4 regions of the Pseudidiomarina fusca genome follow, and region 2 is predicted to be linked to each of the others. Evidence: predicted binding sites of a transcription regulator. Region 2 holds the regulator's gene; each other region holds the start of a gene.
The links. The regulator sigma-54, encoded in region 2, starts transcription at its own class of promoters, with help from an activator protein. The targets are predictions, from matches to a motif close to GTTGGCACGNNNNTNGNNT.
Positions count from the first base shown of each region.

Region 1: NOG12_RS07940 (nitric-oxide reductase large subunit) is a predicted target of sigma-54. The motif match lies at 4,118-4,136, and genes of this name have one in related genera.
Region 3: NOG12_RS07990 (hemerythrin domain-containing protein) is a predicted target of sigma-54. The motif match lies at 2,399-2,417, and genes of this name have one in related genera.
Region 4: glnA (glutamate--ammonia ligase) is a predicted target of sigma-54. The motif match lies at 2,167-2,185, and genes of this name have one in related genera.

Region 1 is NZ_JANFPJ010000013.1:28,078-36,085, reverse strand. It holds gene ubiT (ubiquinone anaerobic biosynthesis accessory factor UbiT) at 1-62, shown strand, start outside; gene hemN (oxygen-independent coproporphyrinogen III oxidase) at 121-1,500, shown strand; gene nrdD (anaerobic ribonucleoside-triphosphate reductase) at 1,578-3,395, opposite strand; gene nrdG (anaerobic ribonucleoside-triphosphate reductase activating protein) at 3,412-3,864, opposite strand; gene NOG12_RS07940 (nitric-oxide reductase large subunit) at 4,226-6,490, shown strand; gene NOG12_RS07935 (ATP-binding protein) at 6,637-8,008, shown strand, end outside.
Region 2 is NZ_JANFPJ010000012.1:48,786-56,793, reverse strand. It holds gene NOG12_RS07465 (ATP-binding cassette domain-containing protein) at 1-475, opposite strand, end outside; gene NOG12_RS07460 (KpsF/GutQ family sugar-phosphate isomerase) at 681-1,676, shown strand; gene kdsC (3-deoxy-manno-octulosonate-8-phosphatase KdsC) at 1,676-2,251, shown strand; gene lptC (LPS export ABC transporter periplasmic protein LptC) at 2,248-2,823, shown strand; gene lptA (lipopolysaccharide transport periplasmic protein LptA) at 2,780-3,322, shown strand; gene lptB (LPS export ABC transporter ATP-binding protein) at 3,319-4,044, shown strand; gene NOG12_RS07435 (RNA polymerase factor sigma-54) at 4,053-5,432, shown strand; gene hpf (ribosome hibernation promoting factor) at 5,460-5,747, shown strand; gene ptsN (PTS IIA-like nitrogen regulatory protein PtsN) at 5,751-6,197, shown strand; gene rapZ (RNase adapter RapZ) at 6,227-7,093, shown strand; gene NOG12_RS07415 (HPr family phosphocarrier protein) at 7,120-7,398, shown strand; gene mgtE (magnesium transporter) at 7,436-8,008, shown strand, end outside.
Region 3 is NZ_JANFPJ010000013.1:39,430-47,437, forward strand. It holds gene NOG12_RS07975 (NnrS family protein) at 1-325, shown strand, start outside; gene NOG12_RS07980 (YbaN family protein) at 322-717, opposite strand; gene norR (nitric oxide reductase transcriptional regulator NorR) at 752-2,302, opposite strand; gene NOG12_RS07990 (hemerythrin domain-containing protein) at 2,476-3,018, shown strand; gene fnr (fumarate/nitrate reduction transcriptional regulator Fnr) at 3,031-3,735, opposite strand; gene NOG12_RS08000 (TMEM165/GDT1 family protein) at 3,917-4,486, shown strand; gene NOG12_RS08005 (hypothetical protein) at 4,578-4,961, shown strand; gene NOG12_RS08010 (protein-disulfide reductase DsbD family protein) at 5,070-7,145, shown strand; gene NOG12_RS08015 (protein disulfide oxidoreductase) at 7,145-7,669, shown strand; gene NOG12_RS08020 (thioredoxin domain-containing protein) at 7,682-8,008, shown strand, end outside.
Region 4 is NZ_JANFPJ010000013.1:102,619-110,626, forward strand. It holds gene NOG12_RS08275 (efflux RND transporter permease subunit) at 1-1,964, shown strand, start outside; gene glnA (glutamate--ammonia ligase) at 2,271-3,683, shown strand; gene NOG12_RS08285 (DUF4124 domain-containing protein) at 3,714-4,298, shown strand; gene glnL (nitrogen regulation protein NR(II)) at 4,285-5,370, shown strand; gene ntrC (nitrogen regulation protein NR(I)) at 5,367-6,821, shown strand; gene NOG12_RS08300 (response regulator transcription factor) at 6,907-7,584, shown strand; gene NOG12_RS08305 (sensor histidine kinase) at 7,597-8,008, shown strand, end outside.

The sequences.
Region 1 (8,008 bases), on a different contig from region 2:
CCTTAGCCGAGCGTATTTTGCAGCAGCAAGCTTATACCCCTTCAGGCGTATCAAAATTCTGATCTGCATCAAGTATTATGAGCGACAGAATTTAACCAAGGTGTCACCAAGGGGTAACGCATGAACGCATCAGTAGCAAATATCACCTGGAGCCAAGAGCTCATTGATAAATACAACATTAACGGTCCGCGTTATACCTCGTATCCGACCGCCTTGGCGCTGCATGATAAGTTTCCGATCGGTACTTTAGAGCGCACCCTGGCTGATGCGCCAGAAAAGTTAAGCCTCTATATTCATTTACCTTTCTGTCACAAGCTTTGTTACTACTGCGGCTGCAATAAGGTGATTACTCGGCATCAGCACAAAGCCGATATCTATCTTGATTACTTAGCCGAAGAAATGGCGATGTACGCCAAGCTGTTAGGGGCTCGTAAGTTTGAGTCTGTGCATATGGGCGGTGGTACCCCAACCTTTTTAACCGAGCAACAATTGTCACGCTTAGATGATTTGCTACATCAACACTTCAGTTTCACTGACGATGCTGAGTGGAGTATCGAAATCGACCCACGCAGCTGTAGTGATGAAAAATTACGGCATTTACGAGCGCTCGGTTTTAATCGTGTAAGCTATGGGGTGCAAGACTTTGACGAAAAAGTACAGATTGCGATTAACCGTGTCCAAGATACCGATCTCATCCGACATCAAGTAGAGCTGTCCAAAGAATTGGGCTTTAAGTCGATCAACCTAGACCTAATCTACGGTTTACCTTACCAGCGTCCAGAAACCTTTAAAGCCTCAATTGATCAAGTGATTGCCTTGGCTCCCGACCGGGTATCGTTATTTAGCTACGCTCATTTGCCGGCACGTTTTGCTGGTCAAGCAAAAATCCCAACTGAGAGCTTACCTAAGCCATCGATTAAGTTAGAACTGTTGCAGCTTGGGATTACTCGTTTTAACGCTGCCGGTTATCAGTTTATTGGTATGGACCACTTTGCAAAAACATCTGATGAACTTGCTATTGCTCAGCAACAAGGGCGCTTACAGCGTAACTTCCAAGGCTACACCACCAGCGGCCAGGATGCTTTGTTGGGGATTGGAGCTTCTTCCATTAGCCAAATTGATGGGGTGCTTTGGCAAAACAGCAAAGAACTACCTGACTATTACAAGCACCTGAAGGCACAACGCCTACCGGTTATTAAAGGATTTGAACTGAACGCAGATGACCGCTTGCGCGCCGCACTTATTTCGCAAGTTATCTGCCACTTTGAATTGGATATTGCTGCGTTTGCACAGGCTTGGCAGTTGACTGATTTTTGGACTTACTTTGCCAATGCTAAACAGAAATTAGCCCCCTTTATTGAGGATGGGCTGGTGACCATTGATGACTCGCAATTACGTGTTACTGAATTGGGTCGCTTATGGGTACGGAGTATTTGTGCCTGCTTTGACGCCTACTTAGACGATGCAGCTACGGCTCCACGCTACTCTAAAGTCGTTTAACTAAGAAGAGGCTCTCGATAGGTGCTGCCATAGTCTAGCTATGGCAGCATCATTTGTGCTGGCCTGACCATCCCAAGCTAGCCAGCTTGGGATGTTGCCGCCTCTACCGCCCGCTGCGGCTGGCGATGATAATGGCGGGCGGCATGTTCTTGCCGACGCCCAGCACTAAATGCCGACACTCGTTTTAAATAGCCAATCACCCGCGTACCATAATCAATATCGTCAGAGCCGCAACTTGAGCAGTTATGCAGGGTGCGCTTATCAATATGTTCACAGTCATTACAAATGGTAATCTTCACATTGATACAGAAATAATTGCAGCCAGTTTTAGCAGCAATATTTAACAGTGATAAATAGCCATCCTCGTTAAGTTTTTCATCTAGGTTAAGATGTAGAGCCGAGCCACCATCTAAAAACTCTATTAATTCATGACCATGTAAGGTGAACTTATCAATTGCATTGGTTTGTTCATCCTCTACCACGTAAAAGTAGGAGTTGTAGCAATCACGCGGCACAACATAGCCATCGGCGCGGTCCCACTTCGCATTTTTGACACCAAGGTTTTCTGCCGGCACAAACTCGGTATTAAACATATAGCCATATTCTTGTTTGGCTTTTTTATTAGCATCGTAAATAACCTTTAAGTGGCGCTGCACAAATTCAATGTACTCAGGATTATTACTGGCCGTTAAACCTTGCGATTCCGCCGCCTCTACCATGCCATTGATACCAATAGTTAAGAACTGCTTATCCAGGGTAATAAAACCAGCATCGTAAACCGTGAGTAAACCGGCTGCTTGGTAATCTTCCATGAGCAGCCGATAGGCCACTTGGTATTTTTGAATTTTCTCAATTTCCTCACCCAAGTCGCGTCCATCTTGCACTAACCGATTCATATTAATGGTGATCACATTAATGGATCCGGTCGCGACGCCACCAGCACCAAGGGTGTAAGAAAAGGTATTATCACTAATTTCAGAGCGTAAACGACAGCAAGAAGCTAACGAATCGGCATTGGGTGACAGATACACGAAGAATGAGTTACCGACAGATAATTCATGGGCAATATGCTGAGCAAATTGCTGATCTTTGCACTGACCATTTTCGGTCAGCATAGCCACGGTAACGACCGGGAAAGTGAGTATGGTTTTCTTCCGTTCTTCATTAAACCAATGTAAGAAAAAGTCCTGAAGCTGGCTCACCGATTGCCATGATGATTTGCTGAAATCGGCGGGAAAGACAAAGTCACCAAACATACTTTCAAAATAATGCTGGTCATAGACTGAGATATTCCAGAAGACACTTTGATAACCGCGCGCTGCCGCGGGCTGATTGAGGGCATACACGACGTGCTGTAAGTGGTTTTCAATCTGATGGCGATGTGTTTCTAGGTAGTTATCACCGTAATCTTTACGAGCAAAATAATCAAAGTAAGCCAAAAATTCGACGGTGGCGACGGCCCCGGCAAACTGTGAGCTCACCGCAAAGACGAAGTTCACGAAAGTGCCACAAAAGCTTTCTAGGTGTTTTGGTGCTTTTGATTCGCCGCCCAACTTAGTGAGCCCATCACGTAAAAACGGATACATGGTAACCGACACACAGTAAGGCTTTAAGCTAGTTTCATCATGCACATAAATCTCATGATCTTCTATTTGACGAATATACTCCTGCGCCAACGGCGGGCCAAACAACTCTGCAATTTTATTGCTGACTTGCTTGCGGTTCACTTGAACAAAAAAATCCTTCATGATTTCTGACTCTAGCGTCGCAATATTCTTTTGCGTCACGTTCGCATTAGCATCCATTTTTGAGCCATCAGCGGCATTTTCGGCATGGAGATATTGCTGAATAAAGTCAACTTTGGCGTCTACTTGATCGGGGTATAAGCGCAACATAGGTATGCTCCTTGTTTTAATCAGTGCTTAAAAAGCGCACGTTTAGTAGTTGTTGATTGCGTAAATCAATAAACTTCTGATTTGTGTTTGGACTATCTAGGCCACCAAGCTCAGCTATCCAAGGGCCCGTTTTTAAATAGGTGAGCTGTTCGCGGAGTGCAGGCAGCACCTGCTCATAACCGGTATACAGACAGGTTTCTAGCCCCTGCTCACGAGCTAATTTAAGTAAGTGCAGTAATTGCTCTGGGTACCATTCACCCCCTAAAAACAACACGCAGGTGATGAGGCCCCGATATTGCTGCAGCCGCTTCGTAAAATACTCTGGGGTTAATTCCACTCCGCTATGAGCGGGCCAGCTATCAACGCTATGACAGCCTTTACAACCCACAGGGCAGCCGGTGATGGTATAAGCCAACGAGACTTCGCCGGGCACCTCCTGAAAGGCTATTTGCTCTGAACAGTAGCGCATTAAAACCCCACATATTGTGCTTGATTGCTTATTTGCATCTATATATTGTGTTAAAGCCTAGACGATCACCTAGATATTGTGTTGATCCGGATCAATAAATAAGCAGCCTGAAAAACTCTGAACGCCGCTTGGCCAAGCTAGCCAAAACATGCTGGTGGGTAAAAATAACCCTACGGGTTACTAGCACCCTCAAAAAGTGCGGTTATATCTACCCTAAAAACAAACAAAAACCAATAAAATCAGATGGATAAAAGTTGGCACGAGACTTGCTATAAGGAAAGGGTACTCATCTATGAATGCGTGCGAAATGCAATAAAGGGAGACTCTCGCATGAATCAACAACAACAACCGGAGGTGCCATATGGCCGGTTATAAGAAACTTTGGTGGATACTCATCGGCATCCTAGCGATTACCTTTGGTATCTTGGGTTATTTTGGTAAAGAGGTATACCGCGAAGCACCGCCTATTCCAGCGCAGTACGTGACGGAATCGGGACAAGTGTTAATGACTGAAGAGAGTATTCTCGATGGTCAAACCGCTTGGCAATCCATCGGTGGTATGCAATTAGGCTCGATCTGGGGCCATGGTGCTTATCAAGCACCCGATTGGACTGCAGACTGGTTACACCGTGAGCTCGTAGCTTGGTTAGAAATTGTAGCGCAACGTGATTACGGCATGAGCTACGATAGCTTGAGCCCAGCTGAGCAAAATGCTCTGCAATTTGCGTTAAAACAGGAATATCGTACCAACACCTACGATGCTGCAACTGATACGGTGCTACTAAGTGAGACTCGAGTAGCAGCCATCAATGACGTAGCGGATTATTATATTCGCTTATTCAGCGATGCTCCTGAGCTACAAAGCACGCGCGAAAGCTATGCAATGAAAGAGAACACCTTGCCGAGCCTTGAGCGACGCGAGCGTATGACTGAGTTCTTTTTCTGGACTGCTTGGTCAGCCGCTACTGAACGCCCTGATAGCAATGTCACCTACACCAATAACTGGCCGCATGAGCCGCTTATTGATAATAAGCCAAGTGCTGAGAATATCATTTGGTCTATTATTAGTGTGATTTTACTGATTGCTGGTATCGGTGCTTTGATTTGGGGTTGGGCTTTCTTGCGCGACCACGATGAAGAAGAAATTGAGATTCCTAAGCAAGATCCAATCACTACCTTCAAACTTACACCATCACAAAAAGCACTAGGTAAATATTGCTTTATCGTCGTGGCGTTGTTTGCTTTACAAGTTTTGTTAGGTGGCTTTACTGCTCACTACACTGTAGAAGGTCAAGAATTCTATGGTATTAACGTGTCTGAGTGGTTGCCCTACTCGCTAGTGCGTACTTGGCACTTACAAGCGGCCATGTTCTGGATTGCTACTGGCTTCTTAGCTGCTGGCTTATTCTTAGCACCTATCATTAATGGTGGTAAAGATCCTAAGTATCAAAAACTAGGAGTCGACCTACTATTTTGGGCGTTAGTTGTAGTGGTTGCTGGTACCTTTATTGGTAACTTCCTCTCTATTGCTCAAATTATGCCTGAGCACTTAAGCTTCTGGTGGGGTCACCAAGGTTATGAATACGTCGACCTCGGTCGTGCATGGCAGATTGGTAAGTTCTTAGGTATCGTGTTCTGGTTAGTGTTGATGATGCGCGGTGTCTTCCACGCTCTTCGTCAACCAGGCGACAAGAACTTATTAGCACTACTCACCGCATCTGTTGTTGCTATTGGCCTGTTCTACGGTGCTGGCTTCTTCTATGGCGAACGTACTCACTTATCAGTGATGGAATACTGGCGCTGGTGGATCGTGCACTTGTGGGTAGAAGGCTTCTTTGAAGTATTTGCCACCGCTGCCCTAGCCTTTATTTTCCATAGCATGGGCTTGGTTTCTAGAAAAATGGCTACTACGGCCACCTTAGCGTCAGCATCGTTGTTTATGCTTGGCGGCGTACCTGGTACTTTCCACCACTTGTACTTTGCCGGTACCACCACTCCCGTGATGGCCGTTGGTGCAACTTTCTCTGCGCTAGAAGTCGTTCCCTTGATTGTCTTGGGCTACGAAGCTTGGGAAAACTGGAGCTTGCAACGCAAAGCTGAGTGGATGCAACGCATTAAATGGCCACTCATGTGCTTTGTTGCGGTAGCCTTCTGGAACATGTTAGGTGCTGGCGTGTTAGGTTTCATGATTAACCCACCTATCTCGCTGTACTATATTCAAGGTTTGAACACCACACCAACTCACGCTCACGCGGCCTTGTTTGGGGTGTATGGCTTCTTAGCGCTAGGTTTTGTCTTACTCATCTTGCGCTACATTCGTCCAAACCTGCAATTTAACGATAAACTGATGACCACTGCATTCTGGTGGATGAACATTGGCCTTGGCATGATGCTATTTACTAGCTTGCTGCCAGTTGGCTTCATCCAGTTCTATGCATCAGCGTCTGAAGGTTTATGGTATGCACGTAGCGAAGCCTTTATGCAACAACCGTTGCTAGAGGGTCTACGTTGGGTGCGCACTGTTGGCGACGTGGTCTTTATCGTCGGTGCTTTTGCTATCAGCTGGCAAGTGGTGTATGGCTTGTGGTTTGATAAAAGCTCACGTGAACAACAGCATATAGCTTAATCACAGCCTGAAATTAAAGGTGAAGTTAAAGGCGGTGGCACTTAGGTGCTGCCGCTTTTTTTACGGTTGATTGTTGTTCAGTTGCTATCCGAGGTACACTAACGCATCTGTTTAAATCAACCCAAGAGTTTGACTCCTAATTGTCTATGCCTAATTCATCTATTGTGACACGCATTGGTTTTGCTTTGAGTTTTATGGTGGCGCTTACCGTAGTCACGCTGTTGGCTTCGTATTGGCTCTCAGAAAAAGCAGATCAAGATGCCTTAGCCATAAATATTGCAGGCTCACTGCGCTACCAAGCGTATCAATACAGCTGGCATCAATTACATGATGCTGATAGTGCTGCAGCAGCAGCCATGCAAGCCGAATTTGAACAAAGTTGGCATCATCAAGTCTTTAACCGTTTTAGCCATAGTGAGTCTGATTTAGCAACCTTATATACGCAAACTCGAACCAGTTGGCAGCAATTCCAGCAGCAAATAGCCGATGGCGTGGTCACCAGTGCTAATTTACAACAACAGATTTTGCCGCAAATAGACCAAATTAATCGCTTTGTTACCGCCATTCAACAAGATGCCGAGCAGCGCATACGTTCCATTCGATTAATTCAGGTGCTCTCGTTGTTTTCTAGCATTGGTTTAGCGCTGGTTATTTTCTATTGGTTACGCACCCGCGTTAAGTATCCATTAGAGGTTTTAACTCTCGCCGCCAAAAGAATTGGTCAGGGCGACTTTACCGCCCGTGTGAATCATCCCATGCGTGATGAGCTAGGTGTGCTCTCGGGCACCTTGAATAAAATGAACGAAGCTGTGGGTTACATGTATGGCAATCTTGAAAAACGCGTCGATGAACAAACCCGAGCCATTTCTCAAAGCAATGTGCGCTTGCAGTTTTTGTACGACACCGCGCGAATGATCATCGAGCATTCACCTGGTTATCACGACTTTACCACCATTGTTGAAGGGTTAAAGCGCGCCTCTGAGGTTGAAGACCTCGAGCTTTGCTTAATTACCGAGGCAGGCAATAAACCCTATTTACAGGTGCAGCCTATTGGCGCCCCAGAAGATCCTTGCGAAGGGGTTGATTGTAGCCAGTGTGTGAATGCTGGGGCCGGAGTGAGTATCCAGAACAACCAGCGCATTTATCGCTTTAGCATTGAGCGCGAACAACAAAATTACGGGGTCTTGGTAGCTCGTTGTAGCCTTAGCGAGCAACTCAACGATTGGCAACAACAGTTGCTACAGTCAGTTGCCGACCAACTGGCCATTGCCCTAAGCCTGAAACAAGAAGAAGAGCAAGTACGGCGCCTAGCTCTTATTCAAGAGCGTACGGTGATTGCGCGTGAGCTGCACGACTCTCTTGCGCAGGCTTTGTCCTACTTGAAGATTCAGGTGACACGCCTCAACAAAGCCATTGAGAAAGATAATAAAGAAGTGATTGATGATGTTGCAGAAGAGCTTAAACAAGGGCTTAATGCCGCTTATCGGCAGTTACGCGAATTGCTTACCACTTTCCGCC
Region 2 (8,008 bases):
GCCGCGACATACCGCCAGACAACTCCGCTGGCATCAAATGCCGAGCGCCACGCAAACCTACCGCCTCTAATTTTAGCAGCACAATGGTTTCAATCAGTTCCTCTGACAGCCGGCTATGTTCACGTAGCGGAAAGGCAATGTTGTCGTACACTGTCATGTCGCTGAACAAGGCACCGCTTTGAAACAACATGCTCATGCGTTTGCGTAATTGATACAATTCGCTGCGCTTGAGGCTAGGAATGTTTTGCCCGGCAAAGCGAATCTGCCCCTGTTGCGGGCGTAGTTGGCCACCAATTAGGCGCAACAAGGTTGTTTTGCCAATGCCGCTAGGACCCATCACCGCAGTAATCTTACCGCGCGGGATGGCCATCGACAGGCCTTCGTATAAATTGTGAGTACTGTGATTGTAGTGAAAATAGATGTCATCTATCTCAACCAAGTGCTCGGGATTACCCTCGAGAGTAGTGGTTAGCATGCGAAGATAGTCTCCTTTACGTGACCGCCTAGTTTACCCGATTTCGTCAAGAATCCCCACCAAAAAGCTGTAAAATTTGTGACAAATCGTTATCAGTGGTCACATTACGTCTGCAAAGAAGAAAACGATCGGGTATTATTGCGTTATTACATTGTCATCATTAACTTGTCATCTACTTTGGCTGCACTAGCATATGAGGCCCAACATGACCGAACACAACCCGACCACGACCAGCAAACAGACGTTTGCCGCGCTTGGCCAACGAGTCATTGATATCGAAACCGACGCGGTGCGTGGATTAAGCCGTTTTCTTGATGAGAATTTTGCTACTGCTTGCGAGTTACTGTTGGCATGCCAAGGCCGGGCGATTGTGATTGGTATGGGTAAATCGGGCCACATTGGCGGTAAAATTGCCGCAACCTTAGCCTCCACCGGTACTCCCGCCTTTTTTGTGCACCCTGGCGAAGCTAGCCACGGTGACCTCGGCATGATTACCGAGCAGGATGTGGTGATCGCCATTTCTAACTCCGGTGAAACAGCTGAAGTGCTTAGCATTGCGCCATTAATTAAACGGCGCGGCGTCAAGCTCATTTCCATGACAGGTAATCCACGCTCAACCCTAGCCGAGCTCTCTGACGTGCATGTGTGCATCGCAGTTGAACAAGAGGCCTGCCCGTTAGGTTTGGCGCCAACCTCCTCCACTACTGCCACCTTAGTGATGGGCGATGCGTTGGCGGTAGCGCTGCTGCATGCGCGCGGCTTTACTGCCGATGATTTTGCCATGTCGCATCCTGGTGGCAGCTTGGGCCGACGGTTGTTACTGCACATCCATGATGTGATGCACGCGGGTGAGCGCACCCCGCTGGTCAATCAGCATGTAACTATCAGCGCCGCCTTGTTAGAAATGTCACGCAAAGGTCTGGGCATGACAGGTATCACTGACGACCAAGGCCGCTTAGTGGGTATTTTTACCGATGGTGATTTGCGCCGTATTTTAGATCAGCGGATTGATTTGCATACCACCGCGATTGCCCAAGTGATGACGCCAAACCCCATTACCATAAAGCCCGATGTGCTTGCTGCACAGGGATTAAAATTAATGGAAGACCGAAAAATCAACGGGCTATTTGTGGTGGATGAGCAGGGCTTTGCCCAAGGCGCCTTGAACATGCACGATCTGTTAAAAGCAGGAGTCCTCTAATGAGTTTTGGTCACGCAACCCCAGCCATGATTAGTACTTGGTACGGTGATATCGAAAGCCTGCTGATGGATAAATTCGCCCAAATCAAACTGGTCATTTTTGATGTGGATGGCGTGTTTTCAGACGGCCGTATCTATTTAGGCAACCAAGGTGAAGAGCTTAAAGCTTTTCATACCCGCGATGGGTTTGGGGTGAAAGCACTTCTTAACGCCGGCATCAAGGTGGCGGTTATCACCGGACGCCGTTCAGCACTGGTGGAAAACCGCATGCGCGCGCTAGGCGTCAGCGATATTTATCAGGGCCAAGAAGATAAGCTCAGCGCCTACCAGCAGTTGGCGGAGAAATATCAGTTAACGGATCAGGCCATCGCCTGCATGGGTGATGACATACCTGACCTCGCGATGCTGCAGCAGTGTGCAGTGGCCGTAGCGCCTCACGATGCCCATCCCTTTGTGCAGCAACACGCGGTTTATGTGACCTCGCAGCGCGGCGGCTTTGGTGCCGTACGTGAGCTGAGTGATCTGATTTTACTTAGCCAAGGACAATTGCAACTGCACGGTGGAGTCAGTTTATGACCCGTAATCTTGTGGTGATTATCGCCATTATCTTTGCCACCCTAGCGCTGTTGGTGTGGCGTCCTTTTGGAGATCAAGACCTCACCGATGAACCTGCTGGCTATCGCGAGATCAAGCCTGATTTTACCGCCCAGGGCCTGATTGTGCGGGTTTACAGTGAGGATGGTACCTTAGCGCATCGGATTGCTGCAGAAAAAATGACCCATTACAGCCCGATCGGCTTGACCGAGTTAGATCAGCCGACCTACATTGTGCACACTCGTGATGGTGGTCCGGTGTGGCAGGTGGCAGCCGAGGCTGGCTCTTTTTATGGCGACAAAAGCTTGGTGTTAGAACGTAATATTTTAATGCGTAGCTTAACCGCCGAAGATTTTTTAGAACGGGTTGAAACCAGCTACCTAACCATTGATACTTTGGCCGAAACCATGACGACTGAGCAAGCGGTGGTGATGTACGGTCGTGATTTTACTATTCGAGGCGAAGGCATGCATGCTAACTTACGCGCTCAAACTCTGGAACTAACGAAACATGTTGAAACCATTTATACCGGCCGCCACACTAATTCTCAGTAGTCTTGTGCTAACTGCTGCATTATTCTCTAACGCAGCACTTAGCCAAGGCAAAGATGACTTTAATCAGCCCATTCGCATCAATGCTGAGCGCGATTGGGTTGATATTGCTAATAAAATTGTGGTGTTTGAACGTAGCGTCATCATCGAGCAAGGTAGTTTAAAAATCACCGCTGACAAGTTATCAGTAGAGCGTGAAGGTGAGGCCGAAGATGCTGTGTTTATCGCTGAAGGGGCGCCGGCGGTTTATACCCAACAATTGGAAGACGGTAGTGTTATCACCGCCAAGGCCAACCAAATCATTTATGACCAAGCGCAACAGTTACTGACGTTGCGGGGGAATGTTGAAGTTGCGCAAGGAAACAGCGTCAGTCGTGGTGGAGAGATGGTTTATAACTTTGCTACACAGCAAATGACCACGCGTGGTGACAAAGATACCGACCGCGTAACCACCATCTACATGCCGAAACAACAAGACGATAAAAACAACGAGCAACCATGAGCCGATTAGTAGCTGAACATTTAGCCAAATCTTATAAAAAACGCCAAGTTGTTAAAGACGTTAGTTTGACTGTTGAAGCAGGCCAAGTGATTGGCTTGCTGGGCCCTAATGGCGCCGGTAAAACCACGACTTTCTATATGATTGTTGGCTTAGTGAATAACGACAAAGGCCTGATTAAATTAGACGACCGTGATATCTCGTTATTACCTATGCATGAACGCGCTCGCCTTGGGATTGGCTATTTACCCCAAGAATCCTCCATCTTTCGTAAGCTGACGGTGCGCGATAATATTTTGGCGATACTCGAAACCCGCAAAGAACTATCTGCGGCCCAGCGTGAAGATAAACTTGATAGCTTGCTGGAAGAGTTTCACATCAGCCATATCGCCAACAGTCTGGGTATGAGTCTGTCTGGGGGTGAACGACGCCGGGTTGAAATTGCACGGGCGCTGGCGGCTGAGCCTAAGTTTATCCTGTTGGATGAACCCTTTGCTGGGGTTGACCCGATTTCCGTGCTGGACATCAAGAAGATTATCGAACACCTACGCAAGCGTGGCATCGGGGTACTCATTACCGACCACAACGTGCGCGAAACCCTAAGCGTCTGTGAACATGCTTATATTGTTAGCCATGGCGAGCTTATCGCGCAAGGCGATGCCCAAACCATTCTTAATAATCAGCATGTGAAAGACGTGTATTTGGGCGACCAGTTTACGCTGTAGCTATCATGATGAAACAAGGCCTGCAGTTCAAATTTAGTCAACAGCTGAGCATGACCCCACAGCTGCAACAGGCCATCAAACTGTTGCAACTTTCTAGCTTAGAACTACAGCAAGAAGTGCAACAAGCGCTGGATGAGAACCCCTTGCTTGAGGTGGCCGACCAAAGCGCTGAAGGCGAAACCGATTTAGCTGCTGCCGAGGAGAGCTGGGAACCAAGCTATTCGGCTTCTTTAGGCAGTTCTGGCACAGCTTACGATGGTGAAGATACCCTCTATCAAGGCAGTACCAGTGAAAGTTTACAAGAGCACTTGTTATGGCAAATGCGACTATCACATTTTTCTCCCCTTGATGAAGCCATTGCCATGCTGTTGATAGATAGTATTGACGAGCGCGGCTACTTAACGGCTGAATTAGAAGAGCTGTTGCCAGCGATTCGACAACAACACCCCGAGCTCATCCAAGTTGAGCTAGCCGAAGTAGCTGTGGTGCTGAAACGGATTCAACATTTTGATCCGATTGGGGTTGGTGCTCGCAATGTCCGCGAATGTTTATTAATTCAGCTACGGCATCTTCCTAAAGATACTCCCTACCTGAACTTAGCTCTGCAAGCCGTTGACAAGCATTTGCAGTTGCTCGCCCAGCGCGATTATCGCAATCTGGTGCGGCGGTTGCGTATTCAAGAAGCCGATTTATGCCAAGTACTAGCGCTGATTCAGCAGCTACAACCGCACCCAGGGGACGGTTTTGGCGCAGGTGATGACGACTATGTGATTCCTGATGTGCTGGTGCGCAAAAAAAATAATCGCTGGACCGTTGAGCTAAATTCGCAAAGTTTGCCTAAACTAAAGGTGAACGAAGATTATGCGGCGCTGCTGCAAAGTGGTTCGCAATCTGAAGAACAACAGTATATTCGGCAGCATACGCAAGCTGCGAAGTGGTTTATTAAAAGCATTGAAAGCCGTAACGATACCTTACTGAAAGTAGCTGCAACCATAGTGCAACGTCAGCAAGGTTTCTTTGAATATGGCCCTGAGGCGATGAAACCTATGGTTCTTGCTGACGTTGCTAACGCAGTAGAGATGCATGAATCAACTATTTCAAGAATAACCACACAAAAGTATATGCATACACCTAAAGGTGTGTTTGAATTGAAGTACTTCTTCTCTAGCCAATTGGCAACGGATAATGGAGAAGATGCTTCTTCTACCGCGATTAGAGCGGTATTGAAAAAGCTAGTTGCTGCGGAGAACCCCAAGAAGCCTCTCAGTGATAGTAAATTAACTGAACTCATGGCCGAACAGGGTATCCAAGTAGCTAGACGGACAATTGCGAAGTATCGTGAGGCCATGAATATTCCGCCCTCGAGCCAACGCAAACGTCTTATCTGAATCTTGGACAAACAGAAGGAAGATGTTATGCAAATTAATCTGACCGGTCATCATATCGAAATTACTGACGCTCTGCGTGACTATGTCGATACCAAGTTTTCTAAGCTGGAACGTCATTTTGACCACATAAATAACGTCCATGTCATTTTAAATGTTGAAAAGTTAACGCAAAAAGCGGAAGCTACGCTGCATTTGAATGGCGGCGAAATTTTCGCTGATTCAGAGCACACCGATATGTATGCGGCTATTGACGGGCTGATTGATAAACTCGATCGGCAGGTTATTAAACATAAAGAAAAGATGAAACGCCACTAAATCATGGATTTATCCACTCTGTTAAGCCCCGACTGCGCTCGCTGCGCAGTCGCGGGAACAAGCAAAAAGAAAGTGCTTGAAATCATCGGCCAACTGGCCGCTTCGCGTCTCTCGGGCACCACCGGTTTTGACGTCTTCGAAAGTCTTCTCAATCGCGAACGATTAGGTAGTACCGGCATCGGGCTGGGGGTTGCTATTCCCCATGGTCGCTTAGCCTCGGCAACTAAGCCGGTGGCTATTTTGCTGACCCTAGAAGAGCCCATCGATTTTGATGCGATTGATAACCAGCCGGTGGATATTGTATTCGCGTTACTGGTGCCAGAAGACTCGCATGAACAGCATTTACAAACCTTAGCAGCCGTGGCCCAGCGTCTGAACGACAAAACCTGCACCCGCGCTTTACGCGATGCCAGCTCAGACCAAGAACTTTATGAACTGTTTGTAAAATGACCGATAGCAGCCTTAACCCCGCAGATAAAATGCAATTGATCATAGTTACCGGCCGCTCCGGCTCCGGTAAAACGATTGCGCTGCGCGTGTTAGAAGATCTTGGTTACTATTGTGTCGACAACCTCCCGATCACCTTGCTTCCTACGTTAGTGCATGCGGTCATTGAGCAGTACAATAAAGTGGCGGTGAGTGTTGATGTACGTAATATGCCGATTGAAGCCAGTGAGTTAACCGACTCATTGGAGTTTCTGCCTGACCAAATTAAACCTGAAATTCTCTACATTGATTCATCTGAGGCCGTGTTGCTGCGCCGCTTTGCGGAAACCCGCCGCTTACATCCCCTGTCTAAGAATGAGCTGCCGCTAAGTGATGCTCTCCAAGCTGAATTAGCTTTGCTTGAGCCGTTGGCGGAACGAGCAACTTGGCGCATTGATAGTAGCGATTTAAGCGTGCATCAGCTGAGCGAACAAGTGGCCGAGCGCGCCCTGGGTAAGTCAGCGTCACGATTGATTGTGGTTTTCCAATCTTTTGGTTACAAGTATGGTTTACCTAGTGATCTGGACTACGCATTTGATGCCCGAATCCTGCCTAATCCGCATTGGGAGCCCTCGTTAAAGGCCTTGCTCGGTACAGATCCAGCCGTCCAACACTTTTTTCAGCAACAGCCGTTAATGACCAAGTTTATTCATCAGGTAGAAAACTTCTTAGCCACTTGGTTACCCTACTTTCAACGCAGCAACCGTAGCTATCTCACCATTGGCATCGGTTGTACCGGTGGCCAACATCGCTCGGTCTACATTGCCGAGCAGCTAGCTGAACGCTTTCAGGGCCAACCTTTCAAGGTGCAAGTGAAACACCGCGAGGCCCCTCGTCACCGTCCTATCAGCCCGCTTTAGCTTTTAATAGCTAGGAGTTACCCTTTATGCCGACTTGTGTGCGCAAATCAGTCACTATCCGTAACAAACTCGGCTTACACGCACGCGCCGCCACCAAGCTAGCTAAACTCACGCAACAATTTGCCGCCAAGGTGTACATTGTGCAAGAGCAGCAGCAAGTAGATGCCTCCAGTGTGATGTGTTTATTGTTGTTAGCCAGTGGGCAAGGACGGCAAATTGATATCTTAGCTGAAGGTGATGATGCCGAGGCCGCTGTCGCTGCCGTTGCCGAGTTAATCGAATCGCGCTTTGATGAAGAGCAATGATGCGGTAAACTTCTGACATTCACAGGAGTTTTGCAGCATGCTAGTAGAAATCGCCGATAAAGAATTTGCCGAACAGCGCTTACAAGAGGTCACTGAATCTCTTACGCGTGGCATGTACGTGCAAGCTCGGCGCCAGTTGCACAACCTGCCCGCTTGGGATGTTGCCCTGTTACTTGAATCCTCGCCACCTAAAGCGCGGGCCATCATTTGGCAATTGGTTGACGCCGACGAGCACGGCGACATCCTTGAAGAATTATCTGAAGAAGTGCAAAAATCCATCATTCGGCAGATGGCGCCAGAGAAATTGGCCGCCGCCACCGAAGGCATGGATACCGATGACCTCGCCTACGTATTACGTGGCCTACCCGAACAGGTCTATCAAGAAGTATTAAAATCGATGGACGAGCAAGATCGCCATCGTGCCGAGCAAGCTCTGTCATACGCCGAAGAAACCGCCGGTAGTATGATGAATACGGATACCATCACCTTACGCCCAGACGTTACCATTGATGTGGTATTACGTTATTTGCGGTTGAAAGGCGAGCTACCTGAGGCTACCGATAAACTGTACGTGGTAAGCCGCGAAGACAAATTTATTGGTGAAATCGGC
Region 3 (8,008 bases), on a different contig from region 2:
CTATGCGGGCTTTCCTATCACCAACAGCTTGGCGTTACATGCATTAACTGCTGGCGCTATGGGTAATATGATTTTAGCGATGATTGCACGGGTCTCTCTGGGCCATAGTGGTCGTGCCCTACAACCCAAACCCATCATTAGCGCAGCCTTTATGTTAGTGATAGTAGCTGCGGTGGTTCGCGTATTTGTGCAAGGCTTATGGCCAGAGTTATCCGTGTATTGGTATGCCCTAAGTGCGTTTGCTTGGGTGTTGGCCTATGGCATTTATGTACTGGTGTACTTTCCTATTCTTACCACGCCACGTCCAGATGGACGTCCAGGTTAAGAATCGGAGCCTGAATCAGGTGGCTGTTGCTCTGGGCGCAGCCACATCCATACTGCAACGGTGGCCATAATGCCAATAACTAAGCCTTTTAACCATAAAGGTGCTGGGCTAAATGCCAACATGATTGCGCTCCCGGACATCATCACCGATGCAATCACTTTGGGCCTACGCTTAATGACACCGTAGCGGCGCCAGGCAATGATTTGCGGGCCATAGGTTGGATGCGCCAATAGCTTGGCTTCTAATACCGGCCAGCCCTTGCCGCCGGCCCATGCGGCCACCAGCAGAAAAGGTACCGTTGGCATGATGGGCAACAATAAACCAATGATACCCAGCGCTAGCGTAATAATAGCTAGCGTCCGCCACAATAAAATCCGCAGCACAACCGTCATAGAGCTCCTTGCATGGCTTGGTAGTGGGCAGCTGCTATTTTAAGCCCAGCCGCTGCGCCAATTTGTGTAAGTTGCTTGCATCTATCTCTAGTATACGGGCCGCTTGGGTCCATTTGTAGTCCGCTTGCTCTAAAGCCTGCTCAATAAGCTGACGCTGCACCGCATTGAGGGTATCTTTCAAGTTCATGGTGGGAAACGCCTTGCGCTGGTTGCTCTGCAATATATCCGTGACTTGCACGCTGGCGGTGGCTGCACCAGGTAAATCCAGCAAACCAATATCGATACTAACAATATCTTCTCGTGCCGCACCTATGCTAAGCGCCTTAATCGCCGCCCGGCTGATGGTATGCTCAAGTTCGCGCACGTTGCCAGGCCAATCATAAGCCAATAAGGCATGCTCTGCCGCTTGGGTGAGGCGTAACGCTCGTACCCCAAGGCGAGCTCGGTTAAGCTCTAAGAAGTGACCGGCTAACACAGGAATATCATCGCTACGCTCACGCAGCGGTGGAATAGGTAACGGGTACACGGATAAGCGATGGTAGAGATCAGCACGAAAATCACCAGATTTTATTTGCTGCTTCAAGTCGCGATTAGTTGCCGCCACAACTCGGACATTGACGGTATGGCTACGATCGCTTCCTAAGCGTTGAATCTCGCCATTCTGCAATACTCGTAGTAACTTGGCCTGAATTGCTGGTGGCAGCTCACCTACTTCATCTAAGAAGATGGTGCCGCCATCAGCGCTATCAAACCGACCGGCCCGCTCGCTGGTTGCCCCAGAGAAGGCCCCTTTGGTATGGCCGAAGAGCTCACTCTCGGCCAGAGCCTCAGGTAACGCTGCACAATTCACATACACTAAGGGCTGCTGCGCTCGTTGTGACTGGCGATGTAACTGTCGTGCAAATAACTCTTTACCCACGCCGGTTTCACCCAGCAGTAATACCGGAAGATCTGAGCCGGCCACAACACTCAATTCTTGCATCACATTGAGCAATGGAGCACTACGCCCGATGATTTCGTAACTAGCGGAAGCCTCGCCACTAAGCGAGTATTCTTGATCGCGCCGTTGATTACGTAGGGCTCTGACGCTTTGCTCAATTTGCCCCATGCGAATCGCCGCTTCAACCAGCAAGCTTGCTCGTTGCAGTGCATGCATGGCAGCCGTATCAAAGGTTCCTGGGGTGAGGGCATCTAGGGTCAGAACCCCCCAGCATTTGCCTTCAACATGTAATGAGATCCCCATACAATCGTGTACTGCCAAATGGCCATCGGGGCTATCTTCTATAAGCCCGTCATAGGGGTCTGCGAGGTGGCTATCTGGCTCAAATCGAACCGCTTCGCGACTCGCCATAATGGTGGCTAGGCGCGGATGCTGATGCACAATAAAACGGCGCCCTAAGGCCTCCCGTGCTAAACCGATACTAGCAATGGGCTTAAGCATTTGCTGCTCTAATTTAAGCAGCACCACGGCACCACAATGAAAGTGTTGGCGTAGTGTTTTGACGACTTTCTCTAGCCGTACTACGGCAGGCTGTTCGGTCACTAAATCGGCGATCAGAGTTTCAAGTAAGGTGACATCTTGCATGGTAGATTTAACCCTTAAAGTCCTTTTTGACCCAAATAAATATGGGTTTAATTTACCATTGCAGGGAAAAACTCGATATAAATCAAAGTAGGTAGTTTTGGCATCTATTTTGCAATATCAACAGGTATTGCTGGTCCATTTTGGCCGCTTTTATCTCAAAATTAGGAGTTATTATGTCAACACCATCTACCATTCATGCAGAAGCTTTAGCCGTGTTTCAAGCCATGCCTAGCAAGCATTTAATTGATTATATTGTTGAGAATTTTCACGATAAGCATCGCGCACAGCTGCCGGAGTTAATTAACTTAGCGCGCAAAATAGAAGACGTACATAATGATCATGAAGCCTGTCCAGCAGGCTTGGCAGAATTGCTGCAAAGCATGTACCAAGAGCTAGAAAGCCACATGATGAAAGAAGAGCAAATTTTGTTTCCGATGTTAGCTGGTGGGATCTATCCAAGCGGACCTATCGCGGTGATGGAAGAAGAGCACGACCAGCACGAGCAAATGTTAGCCGAATTATTAGAGTTGACCCATCAAAACCAAGCTCCACGCGGCGCATGTGGAAGCTGGATCATGCTTTATGAGGGGTTAAATGAGTTAGTGAAAGACTTGCAGCTGCACATCGATATTGAAAATAGCATTCTTTTTAAGCAAGCAGATAAACCAGCCAGCAGTGGCCATGGTAATGGTCACTGCTGTGGTGGTTGCCAATAAGTGCTGCGTCAGTTAGTGAGCTAGCTCGCGCAAGCGGGCTGGCTCGATGATGTTAACTAGCTTGTTCTGCACATCAATCACACCTTCGCCTTGCAGTGCCGATAAAATACGGCTAATGGTTTCTACCGAGAGGCCTAAGTAGTTACCGATATCAGCGCGAGTCATGGTTAAGCGAAACGAAGTGCTAGATAATCCGCGCGCTTTAAAGCGATCGGACAAGGTGACTAAGAAGTGCGCTAAACGTTGATGGGCTGAGCGGTTGTTCAACGTGCCGAGTAGTTGTTTGCTGGAGAATATCTCGCTACTCATTAAACGCATCATTTGTTTGCGCAGGGATGGCATCTCAATCACTAGCTCATCCAGTGACACAATAGGCACTTCGCACAACATGGTGGTTTCTAGCGCTTGTGAGTAACTGCGGTGTTGACCTTCAGCTAAAGCATCAAAACCGACGAGGTCGCCAGGCAAATGGAAATCAATGATTTGCTCTACGCCATTATCGTCGATGGTGTAAGACTTTAGTGAACCGCTACGCACGGCATATAAATATTTGAGCGGCGCACCGGCATTAACTAACACGTCACGTTTATGCAGAGGCTTATGACGCTGAATAATAGTGTCTAGCCGATTCATACCCTCTTGATCTAATTGGTACGGTAAACATAGCGCTGCCATGCTGCAATTTTGACAATGTATGTGAGAAGTCAGATTAGCCATAATGATTTCCTGATTTAGATCAACATCCCTAACGAATAACTGCAGTATACGCCCAACGCCTGAAAAGTAACCTTGTGCCGATGGAGTACCTCCAATATGCCTAAGAGGGGGTAGTTGGTAGGGTTTGTGGGGTTTGCCCGATACTGTTAAAATGCGCGTCCAAACCAGCAGGAGCACCTAAGTGGATGCATTTATAACTTCAACCGTGACCGTCGCTTTAGCCGAAATAGGTGATAAAACGCAATTACTAAGCCTGTTCTTGGCGGCGCGTTACCGCCACAAAACAGCGATTATCATGGGGATATTAGTGGCGACTCTGCTCAATCATTTAGCGTCCGCTTGGCTGGGTTCATGGTTAGTGGATGTCATCCCAGCAACACTCGCCACCTATGTGGTCGCAGGTTCTTTTATAGCCGTTGGCCTGTGGGTACTGATACCCGATAAAGCAGATGATGACGAACACGAAAACGTGCGTAAATACGGCGCTTTTATCGCCACCACAGTGCTGTTTTTTATTGCTGAAATAGGTGACAAGACCCAAGTAGCTACGGTTATCCTGGGAGCTCAATACACCAGTGTATTGTGGGTTACATTAGGAACAACCTTAGGGATGATGCTTGCCAATGTTCCGATCGTGCTACTCGGACAACGGTTGATGCAAAAACTACCTCTGAATGCAGCTCGTTATATTGCGGCGACCTTGTTCGTGGTGCTAGGTATTGCTACTGCGCTAAGTCAACTCTTGGCTTAAACGTTCTAAGCCACTTTGGCGCTGGCTAAAACTTGGCCGCGCGTTGAAAACTTGCTAGTATCGGCAACAGCTAAATTAAAGAGATAACCTGATGCTTAACTGGACTGAACAACAACGCGCACGTGGCTGCCTATGGGCCGTCATGCTGGTGTTGTGTCTGTGTTTGGCGAAACAAAGTAGTTGGATTCAAGGCTGTCCATTACAACAGCAGGCGCTACCGCAGGCTAGCCTGGTGGCAACTAGCGCCACCAGCGACGCCGCTAGTGCCCTAGCTAGCGAGAGTGATTGTAGTGCCAGTGAGCAACTATTGCAGCAGGCATTACAGCAATTATTTGACCAACTGAGTGTCGGCCTATTATTAGTCGTTGCTCTGCTTTTCTCCAGCCGGCTAGGCACCACCGCGGTAACTTTGACAGTGCCACCGCCGCGGTGGCGATATCGGCCACATCTGCACTTTTGTGTGTTTCGAGAATAACCTCACTGAGTTGTCTGTAGCTGCTTGATGCAGCAAGCGAGGGGTACGACTGTTCTGTTCGAATCGGTTCAAGTAGGTACTCAGTCATAGGTTAGTTGAGATGTATAGATGAAACACATAATCCCCTTTATTTTATTGTTCATGTTGATGAGTTCTGCATGGGCACAGGATTCTACTGACTGGATAACCAGCTCAGAGCATCCGCACGTTCAAATCAAGTTAGATTTAGTGACCGCGCAAGCCGATCAGCAACAGTTGCAAGCCTTGCTAAAGGTTCGCTTAGAGAGCCCTTGGAAGACCTATTGGCGGGCGCCCGGAGAGGGCGGCATTCCCCCTACCGCAGAGTGGCAAACCAAGAGTAATATCAGTAGGGTGCAGTGGCAGTGGCCTGCTCCACAACGTTATCAAGTGCAAGGGATTGAAACGGTAGGCTATCAGGGCACGGTTGCCTTTCCGCTAACGTTGACGATAGAAAACTGGCAGCAGCCAGCGCGACTACAAGGTGTGGTGACCATGTCTAGCTGCACTAACATCTGCGTGTTAACGGATTTCCCCGTTGATATCAGCTTCAATCCGGCCCAACTGGCCGCATCTGAGCAGCGGGTGTTTGAATTGCAGAAGGCACTAAGCCAAGTGCCTCGGCTAGACCATCCCGCGGTGGTCTTGGAGCGGGCAGAATGGTCAGCCAGTCAACAGCAGTTGCAACTTGAGCTTACCCACCCACAGGGCTGGCAACAGCCGGATGTCTTGGTTGATAGCTTGGCCACGGAATTGGCAGATATGACGGTGGCACCACCACGCTTGGATATCGATGGTCAGCGGTTACTGGCTACCTTCAACATTAGCCATTGGTTAGGTGCTGCCGAGGTGGCTAGTTATCCCATTCAAATTACTGTGTTAGATGAGGCGCTAGCGGCTGAACTATCCACAACGGCGCAGGCCGTGGCGCAAGTCACTCATGCACCAGCGGTATCTAGTAGTCTTGGTTTGATGTTTGCTTTTGCGCTGCTTGGCGGGCTTATTTTAAATATCATGCCATGTGTCCTACCTGTGCTGGGGATGAAGTTGCAAAGCGTGTTGTTGATACCGCGAGAGAGAGGGCTTATTCGGCGTCAGTTCTTAGCATCGGCATTAGGTATTGTGCTGTCTTTTTGGTTGTTGGCACTGTTTATCTGGGGCCTAAAAACGAGTGGTAGCGCGCTAGGCTGGGGTATTCAATTCCAAAGCCCGTGGTTCATTGGCTTTATGGTGCTAGTCACTGGTTTATTTACGTTCAACTTGGCTGGCCTATTTGAATTTCGATTACCTAGTAGCTGGCAAACTTGGGCTGCCCAACGTGGTGATAATTCGTACCTAGGGCATGTTGTCCAAGGCATGTTCGCGACCTTATTAGCAACGCCTTGTTCGGCCCCCTTTTTAGGAACCGCAGTAAGTTTTGCCATGGCCGCCTCTAATCTACAACTCTGGTTTATTTTCACTGGTTTAGGACTTGGCATGGCATCGCCTTGGTTATTGGTTGCAGCGCTACCATCTTTGGCTAAGTTGCTACCTAAACCGGGCCGTTGGATGCAGATCACAAAAGTGATTTTTAGTCTGATGTTGGCGGCCACCACCCTGTGGCTATTCACTTTACTCAATAATCATTTAACTGCTGCGATGGTCTGGCTCTTAGCGTTAAGTTGGTTAGTAGTAGCCGCGCTACTGGTGATTAGAACTTACGGCAAACAAGGACTGTTGATTGCCGTGGCCAGTAGCTTGTTAGTGGTAGCTGCGGTAGCCGTCACCGCTAGTCTTACCAGCGCTAAATGGGCTAGTGGCCCGCGCCCCGATCACGTTTGGGTAGGCTTAAATGAAGCGGAGATCAGCCGGGCCGTGGCCCAAGGTCAAGTGGTGTTTGTCGATATTACCGCTGATTGGTGTATTACCTGCAAGGCCAACAAAATAGGGGTGCTATTACAGCAGCCCGTATATCAATTGTTGCAAGACCCACAGGTGGTGACCATGCAAGGTGACTGGAGCCAAGCCAATGACCAAGTCACTCAGTATTTACGCAAATATCAGCGTTATGGGGTGCCCTTTAATCGGGTTTATGGTCCAAATGCCCCTGCGGGCATCGATCTACCTGTGATTCTAACGGCCGAGGCTGTTAGTGCCGCAATCGACCAAGCCGCGGGGAGAGAATAATGTCGCAGCCAAAGCAATCCAGCAAATGGCTCAAGCTGCTCAAAAATATTGCCGCCATGGTGGTGATGTTTATGCTGATTAGTACGGCTGTAGATGCGTGGCGAGGCCGTAATCTCGATCCGCAAGCGGTGCCGCTGATGACCTATACCGATCTACAAGGAACGACAGAAGATTGGTTGGAACGCAGTTACAGTGAACCTGTCATTGTGTATTTTTGGGCCACTTGGTGTCCGGTGTGTACGTACGTAACGCCAACGGTGAATTGGATGGCAGCCGATTATCCGGTGGTCACGGTAGCGTTACGTTCGGGGTCTGATGCCAAGGTTGCGCATTATTTGGAGCAACAAAATTACCAACTCATTACGGTGAACGATCCACTGGGACAAGTGGGGCAGCAGTGGCAAATAACGGCTACCCCTACTGTCGCCATCGTTCATGAAGGCGAAATTGTTTCTTATACCACTGGTATCACCACGCCAACTGGCTTATGGTGGCGGCGCTGGTGGGCAAGTTTTTCTGGTTAATTGGAGAGTAGTATGACGTTCAAATCTTTGTTTTTCGGCACCCTGATGGCCCTCGGCTTAGCTACCTTGGGCGCTACTGCACAAGCACAGCAGGCCAATCAACAAGCACAACAACTTGAACAGTTGATCGGTTTGTTAAAGCAGCATCCCGAAGTGATTGGTGACGTGCTAAATAGTGTTGAGCGTTACATTGAGGGCAAAGAAGCCAGCCGTAATGCTCAAGCTAAATATGAAAGCTGGTTATACGATAACGACAAGGTGCAACCTTGGTATGGCGCAGCCGATCCCAAACTGACCGTGCTGGTTTATACCGATTACGATTGCCCTTATTGCAAACGC
Region 4 (8,008 bases), on a different contig from region 2:
GGGGCTTTACCTTAAACCGCGTGTCGCTGTTTGCCCTGATCTTCTCGATTGGTATTTTGGTGGATGACGCTATCGTGGTGGTAGAAAATATTCACCGCCATTTAGGGCTGGGCAAGTCACTTAAAACGTCCATTCCTGCTGCTGTAGACGAAGTAGGTGGGCCAACGATATTGGCAACCTTCACGGTGATTGCCGCGCTCTTGCCCATGGCCTTTGTTAGTGGCTTAATGGGCCCATACATGAGCCCCATTCCTATCAATGCATCTTTGGGAATGTTGCTGTCGCTGCTGATTGCGTTAACCGTTACCCCTTGGCTGGCGCGCCACTTACTCAAAGATGAGCATCATCAAGAGCAGCAAAGTGATAAATTGCATCGTTTCTTTCATAAGCTGATGCTACCGCTGCTAACTCATCGCAAACGTCGCTACCTGATGGGCTTTGGCCTCATTGGCCTGATTGTGGCGATGCTCGGTCTTGCGGTGGTGCAAGCAGTGGTGATGAAAATGCTCCCGTTTGACAACAAAAGTGAAATTAAGCTGGTGTTGGATATGCCCGAAGGCAGCACCTTAGAGCAGACCAACGCGGTGCTGGTGGAACTAGCGCAGACGCTTGATAGCGTGGACGAAGTAGCCGCGACGCAGATTTATGCGGGTACCGCATCACCGATAGGCTTTAATGGTTTAGTGCGGCAGTACTATTTGCGCCAAGGCGCTAACATGGGCGATGTGCAAGTCACTCTGAAAGAGCTTGGCGAGCGAGAGCGGGCAAGCCATGAGTTGGCCTTAGCCATTCGCCCGTTACTGACACCTATTGCCGAAGCTGTTGGCGCGTCATTGAAAATCGTTGAAGTGCCGCCAGGGCCACCGGTGATGGCACCCATTGTTGCAGAAATTTACGGCCCAAGTGCACAGGCTCGGGCTGATGCCGCTCAGTTAACCTTGGCACAACTGCAGCAAACCGAAGGTGTGGTGGATATTGATAGCACCTTGGTGAGCGATAGTTTAGAAGAAGTTTGGCAGGTTAACCGCGAGCGTGCGGCGCAATTAGGAGTGACGGCTGAACAAGTGGTACGGGTATTGCAAACGGCCTTGGCAGGGATGGATGTCACTTATTTAGCCATTCCCCATCAAACCCAACCGGTAGCAGTAAAAGTACGGTTACCAAACACTTGGCAAGGTCAGTTAAGCCAGCTGCAAAATGTCACTGTGCTATCACAAACCAGTGGCCAGGCGATTCCGGTGGCGGAGCTTATCGACCGAGTTCAGCGCCCTTATGCCCAGCCGATTTACCACAAAGACCTACGTCCGGTGGTTTATGTGACGGCAGATATGGCGGGTGATTTGGATAGTCCTTTATACGGTTTGTTTGCCGCAGCTGGTGACATTGAGTTGCCACAAACCTACATCAGCCAGCCCGATGTGTGGGATACGGCTGCACTAAAATGGGATGGAGAGTGGCAAATCACCTACGAGACCTTCCGTGATATGGGAGCTGCCTATGCCGTCGGTTTGTTGTTGATTTACTTGCTGGTTGTGGGCCACTTTGGCAGCTACGCGGTACCGCTGGTAATCATGGCTCCGATCCCGCTCACCCTGATAGGGATTATGCCAGGGCATGCGTTACTGGGAGCACAGTTTACCGCAACCTCGATGATCGGGATGATTGCGTTGGCTGGCATCATTGTGCGCAACTCCATTCTCTTGGTGGATTTTGTCCGCGAAGAAGTGGCGGCTGGCAAGGATTTGAACGAGGCAGTGATAGAAGCTGCAGCGGTGCGAGCTAAGCCGATTGTATTAACGGCACTAGCGGCCATGTTGGGGGCGTTCTTCATTCTGGATGACCCGATTTTCAGTGGTTTAGCAGTGAGTTTGATCTTCGGTATCGCAGTATCAACAGCATTAACCTTGGTGGTTATTCCGCTGCTGTATGCGTCGTTATTACGACGCAAGGCTAAGCATCTTTAATTGTTCAACCTTGTTCGTTACTGATTGATTGCGAAGGGCTCCGTGGGTGGGGCCCTTTTTTTGTGCATTTTACCGGTTGCACTATCGCGATGCACTATCACAATGCACGCAAATGCACTATCATGGTGCAAAAGGTGAGTAAAAGCACCTCCTAATATCGTTAGCATAATTATTAGTTATTGATTTAATTGATATTTAAATAGTTGGCACGGGGTTTGCTTTAGTTTTGTGCAAACGCAGTGCAGAAAGTTTCAGTGCACGCTATACTCATTGTTCATTTTGACGATTGCGATCGCGGAGGATCACATGTCTACACCACAAGACGTTATGGCTTTTATTGAAGAAAACGAAGTTAAATTTGTAGATTTGCGCTTTACCGATACCAAAGGTAAAGAGCAGCACGTGACCATTCCGGTGTCGCAAATTAACGAAGAATTCTTTGAAGAAGGCAAAATGTTTGACGGCTCGTCGATTGGCGGCTGGAAAGGTATTAACGAATCAGACATGGTACTGATGCCAGATTGCAGTACCCTAGTATTAGACCCGTTTACTGACGAAGTCACCATGAACGTGGTTTGTGATATCCTCGAGCCAGACACCATGCAAGGTTACGATCGTGACCCACGCTCTATCGCTCGTCGCGCTGAAGAATACTTACAAAGCATGAACATCGGTGACACCGCGTTCTTTGGTCCAGAGCCAGAGTTCTTCTTGTTCAACGATGTACGTTTTCATACTGACATGAGCGGCAGCTTCTACAAAATTGAAGCCGACGAAGCAAAATGGAACTCAGGTAAAGAATTCAAAGACGGCAACTTAGCGCACCGTCCTGGCGTAAAAGGCGGTTACTTCCCTGTGCCTCCGGTAGACTCAGCGCACGACATCCGCAGCACTATGAGTACCGTGATGGAAGACATGGGCTTAGTGGTTGAAGCGCATCACCACGAGGTTGCTACTGCTGGCCAGAACGAAGTTGCCACCCGTTTTAACACATTGGTTAAAAAAGCTGACGAGATTCAAACCTACAAGTATGTGGTCCACAACGTAGCCCATTCTTACGGTATGACCGCAACCTTTATGCCGAAGCCGATTGTTGGCGATAACGGTTCAGGTATGCACGTTCACATGTCGATTAGCAAAGATGGTAAAAACCTGTTTGCTGGCGACCAGTACGGCGGTTTGAGCGAAATGGCGTTGTATTACATCGGCGGTATCATCAAGCACGCACGTGCCTTGAACGCTTTCTGTAACCCAACCACCAACTCATACAAGCGGTTAGTCCCTGGTTACGAAGCACCGGTCATGTTGGCCTACTCAGCACGTAACCGTTCTGCCTCTATTCGTATCCCAGTGGTTGCTAGTGCAAAAGCACGTCGTATCGAAGTTCGCTTCCCAGACCCAGCCGCTAACCCATACTTATGTTTTGCGGCACTCTTAATGGCTGGTTTAGACGGTATTAAAAACAAGATTCATCCTGGCGATGCTATGGATAAAGACTTGTACGACTTACCACCAGAAGAAGCGAAAGAAATTCCAACCGTGTGTCATTCATTAGAAATGGCCCTAGAAGCGTTGGATAAAGATCGCGAGTTCTTAACCGCTGGTGGCGTGATGACGGACGACATGATTGATGCGTACATTAAGCTGAAACACAAAGAAGTAATGACGCTGAAAATGACCACTCACCCAATCGAGTTCGACCTTTACTACAGCGTCTAATTCAGCTGAGGTTTGAACCTAGGAGGACCGATGCTTATTAGCCGCCTCATGGTTGTGATAATGCTGGCCGTTGCAGTTTCAACTGCAGCGGCACAGCAAGTTTACAAACGGCAAAATGCTGATGGCTCGGTCACATATTCGGATCAACCCTTACCCCAAGCTGAAGTGATTAACTTACAGCCGGTGCCAGTCACCGAATTCACCACGCACACCCCGGTTACTACCCAAACTCAAACCGCCATGCCAACGGTTACTGATACCGCAGCGCCCACGGCCCAGATCATTGCGCCCGCGCAACAAGCCGCGGTGCGTGCCAACGATGGTTCAGTTGCGGTGCGGTGGCAAACCACACCCAACCCACTACCCGATGGCTATCAGTTACAATTGCGAGTTGATCAGCGCATTGCTTGGCAGGGTTCCAGCCAAACCGAACTGACCTTGACTGATATCGACCGCGGCGAGCGGCGCTTGCAACTGCGGGTGCTTGATGCCGAAGGTAACGAAGTATCGCGCTCAGATACTATTGTGGTGTATGTGCTGCGGGCTAATATCAACAGCCCAGCCTTGGCGACCGGAGCAACTAGCGGTGATGGTGGTGGCAATGACGGCAACTAACGCTGATTGCACCACTGTGGTGCAACCTAGTTTAGATCAGCTCTTAACCGCGGTGGTGCAACTCGATACCGATTATTGTATTGCCTACATGAACACCGCGGCCGAGGCGCTTCTTGATGGCAGTCGTAATCGGCTGCAACAGCAGGATTTTTTTAGTCTGTTTAGCTACAGCAGCATCGACCCCAACACCCTCAAGCAAGCGCTCAATGACGACCAATCGGTATCCGACAGCGACGTGACCTTAGTTTTTCATGACGGCCAACGCATCACGGTCGAGCTAGTTGCGCAGCCACTGAAACTAGAGCAGCAGCGCATTGGCGTATTGCTTGAGCTGCGGCAAATGGACCAAATTAGGCGCATTAATCAAGAAACCGTACAACAGCAGCAACTACTGGCAGTGCAAAGCATGGTGCGCGGCATGGCCCATGAAATCAAAAACCCGTTAGGTGGCTTACGTGGCGCTGCGCAGTTGCTGGCAAGCGAACTTGATGATGCCGAATTACAAGAGTATACCGATTTAATCATTAACCAAGCCGATCGTCTCAGCACCTTGGTTAATCGCATGTTAGGGTCAAATCAGTTGCCCCAACCAGAGCCCAGCAACATCCATGCGGTGCTCGAGCGGGTGCTGCAAGTGGCCCGTTTAGCTGGTGCCGAACAGATTCGTTGGCAACGAGATTACGACCCAAGTTTGCCTGAGTTAACCATGGCCGCAGACCAGATTGAGCAAGCGTTACTCAATATTGTCATGAACGCATGTGAAGCGCTGGCGCCAGAAGCTGGTGGCGAGATTGTGCTACGAACCCGCATCGCCCACCAACAAACCTTGTATGGTAAGCGCTACCGGCAATGTGCGGTGATCGTGATTCAAGATAACGGCCCGGGTATTGCCGAAGCACTCCGCGATACCCTGTTTTATCCTATGGTAAGTGGGCGAGCCGGCGGTACTGGCTTGGGCTTAGCGATAGCGCAGAATATCGTGCACCAACATAGTGGCAAGATTGAGTTGCAATCGCGCCCAGGGCACACCGAATTTACCCTTTATCTACCCTATGTAGAAACCTTAACATGAACAACCTAAGCAGCAACGAAGCAAACCGCAGCAGCAATGCGGACATTTGGATTCTGGATGATGACAGCTCCATTCGCTGGGTATTAGAGCGGGCGCTCGCCCGGGCGGGTTTAAGCTGTCGCAGTTTTGCCGATGCCAGCAGTGTGTATCAGGCCTTGGCACAGCAAGCGCCCAGCAGCCAGCCGCGGGTGCTGTTAAGTGACATTCGGATGCCCGGTGATGATGGCTTAGCGGTGCTAGAGCATATGCGTCATCATTATCCGGAGCTAGCCGTAATCGTGATGACTGCCCATTCTGATTTACAATCAGCGGTGAGTGCGTTTCAGGGTGGTGCCTTTGAATACCTCGCCAAACCCTTTGATTTAAACGACGTGGTGCAAACGGTGAGTCGCGCCTTACAAAGAGAGCGCAGCCAAGCTCCCACTCCAGCTACCGCGGTTGAACCTAGCAGCGGGCTGCGTGGTTTGATTGGCTCAGCACCAGCGATGCAAGATGTGTTTCGGGCCATTGGGCGGCTCTCTCATTCTAGCGTGACGGTACTGATCAATGGTGCATCGGGCACTGGTAAAGAACTGGTCGCCCGAGCGCTACATGATAATAGCCCGCGCGCGCACAAACCCTTTATTGCGCTCAACATGGCGGCGATTCCTGCTGACTTGATAGAAGCTGAACTGTTTGGGCACGAAAAAGGTGCTTTTACCGGGGCCAGCAATGCCCGCCAAGGCCGTTTTGCGCAAGCGCATGGCGGCACACTCTTTTTAGATGAAATTGGTGATATGCCGTTAGCGGTGCAGACGCGCTTGTTACGAGTACTCGCAGAAGGCCAGTTTTATCCCATCGGTAGCTATGAACCTGTTACTGTTGATGTGCGTATCATCGCAGCCACCCATCAGAATCTCGAACAACGAGTCAAAGACGGGTTGTTTCGAGAGGATTTGCTGCATCGGCTCAACGTGATCCGACTAACCTTGCCCACTTTAGCTGAACGGCGTAGCGACATTCCGCAATTGGTGGAACATTTTCTGCAGCAAGCAGCGCAAGAACTCGGTGGTCAACCCAAGCGTATCAGTGCGGCTGCCATGGCAGTGTTGCAGCAAGCGCCTTGGCCAGGAAACGTACGCCAACTCGAGAACAGCTGCCGCTGGCTAACTGTAATGGCCCCCGCCGCCGTGGTCGAAGTAAGCGATCTGCCCCCTGAGTTGCAAGCCGAAAGACATTCGGCCCCAGCTACGGAGCTGGGGCCAGAGCTGGGTCTGCAAGTGGTTCTTCAGACGGAGTTGAAGCGGCGCATCGCGGCCGGCGAGCAAGATATTTTGGCACCTTTGTGCAAAGAAGTGGAACAACTGGCGTTGGAGCTTGCCTTAGAACATACTCAAGGACACAAGCAAAACGCCGCGAAGATCCTGGGTTGGGGGCGCAATACCTTAGCGCGCAAACTTAACGAAGCGTAAAGTTAAGGTAAACCCTGTGTAAAGCAACGAGCTTTCTTTACATAATTAAGAAAACTATACTTCTAGAAAACTCAGGAACAACACCATGACCAAGTTATTGTTAGTAGATGATGATGCCGAATTAAGCAGTATGCTGGAGCAGATTCTGACCAAAGAAGGCTATCAATTAACCTTAGCCGCCGATGGTGAGACGGGTTTAGAGCGTGCCCTTAGCGGCTCTTATCATCTCATTCTGTTAGATGTGATGCTGCCTGGTATTAACGGTTTTCAGTTATTACAGCGCTTACGCCAGCAGCAACGCAGCACCCCAGTGTTGATGCTAACCGCGCGTGGTGATGATGATGACCGCGTACAAGGCCTTGAGCTAGGTGCTGACGACTACCTGCCTAAACCTTTTAACCCGCGCGAGTTAGTTGCAAGAGTGAAAGCCTTGTTGCGACGCACTCCAAATACGACAGTGGTGCCTGAGCCTATTCATTATGCGGGCTTTTGGGTTGACCCTCAGCAAAACGAAGTGCGCTGCGATGAAGCTAAGCTAGAACTGACCCCCACTGAGTTTGATATTTTACGAACCTTAGTGCAGGGACAAGGCCAAGTTGTGAGCAAAGATCAGTTATCAGTAGCAGCGTTGGGACGTCAACTTGCGCCATTTGATCGCAGCCTTGATGTGCATATCAGCAACATCCGTAAAAAAATTGAGCTTAACCCCGAGCGCATTCAAACCGTGCGTGGCCGCGGTTACCGCCTACTGCAACTGGCCTAAGCTAGGGACAGCATGGCTATTCGCTGGTATCAATCGCTTACCTTAAGACTATTGCTGTTGTTCTGGCTACTGCTCTTTGCGGTAGCCACCAGCGGTTATCTATTAGCGCTATGGTATGCCAAACCAGCCCAGCCAGAACCCTTACAAGACAGTATTAAAACTGCCTTGGCGCCGCTGTTATCCGATCAAGTAACCTTCAGCTCACTATCGCCAGGGCGTTTAGTAGCAGCCCAGTACCGAGTGGCAGCGGCTGTCACTTCCGAGGCCGGGCCCAACCGCCTGCAGCTAGAGCCTAATTTAGCCAGTACCCATTACGAAGTGCTGCTAAGCCAGTTAGCCGCCGACCAGCCCGAACAATTACGGCTCGCCAATGGCTTATTGATCGGCCCTTTTAGTTTAGGCGAACAAAAGATTCTGTTGATTC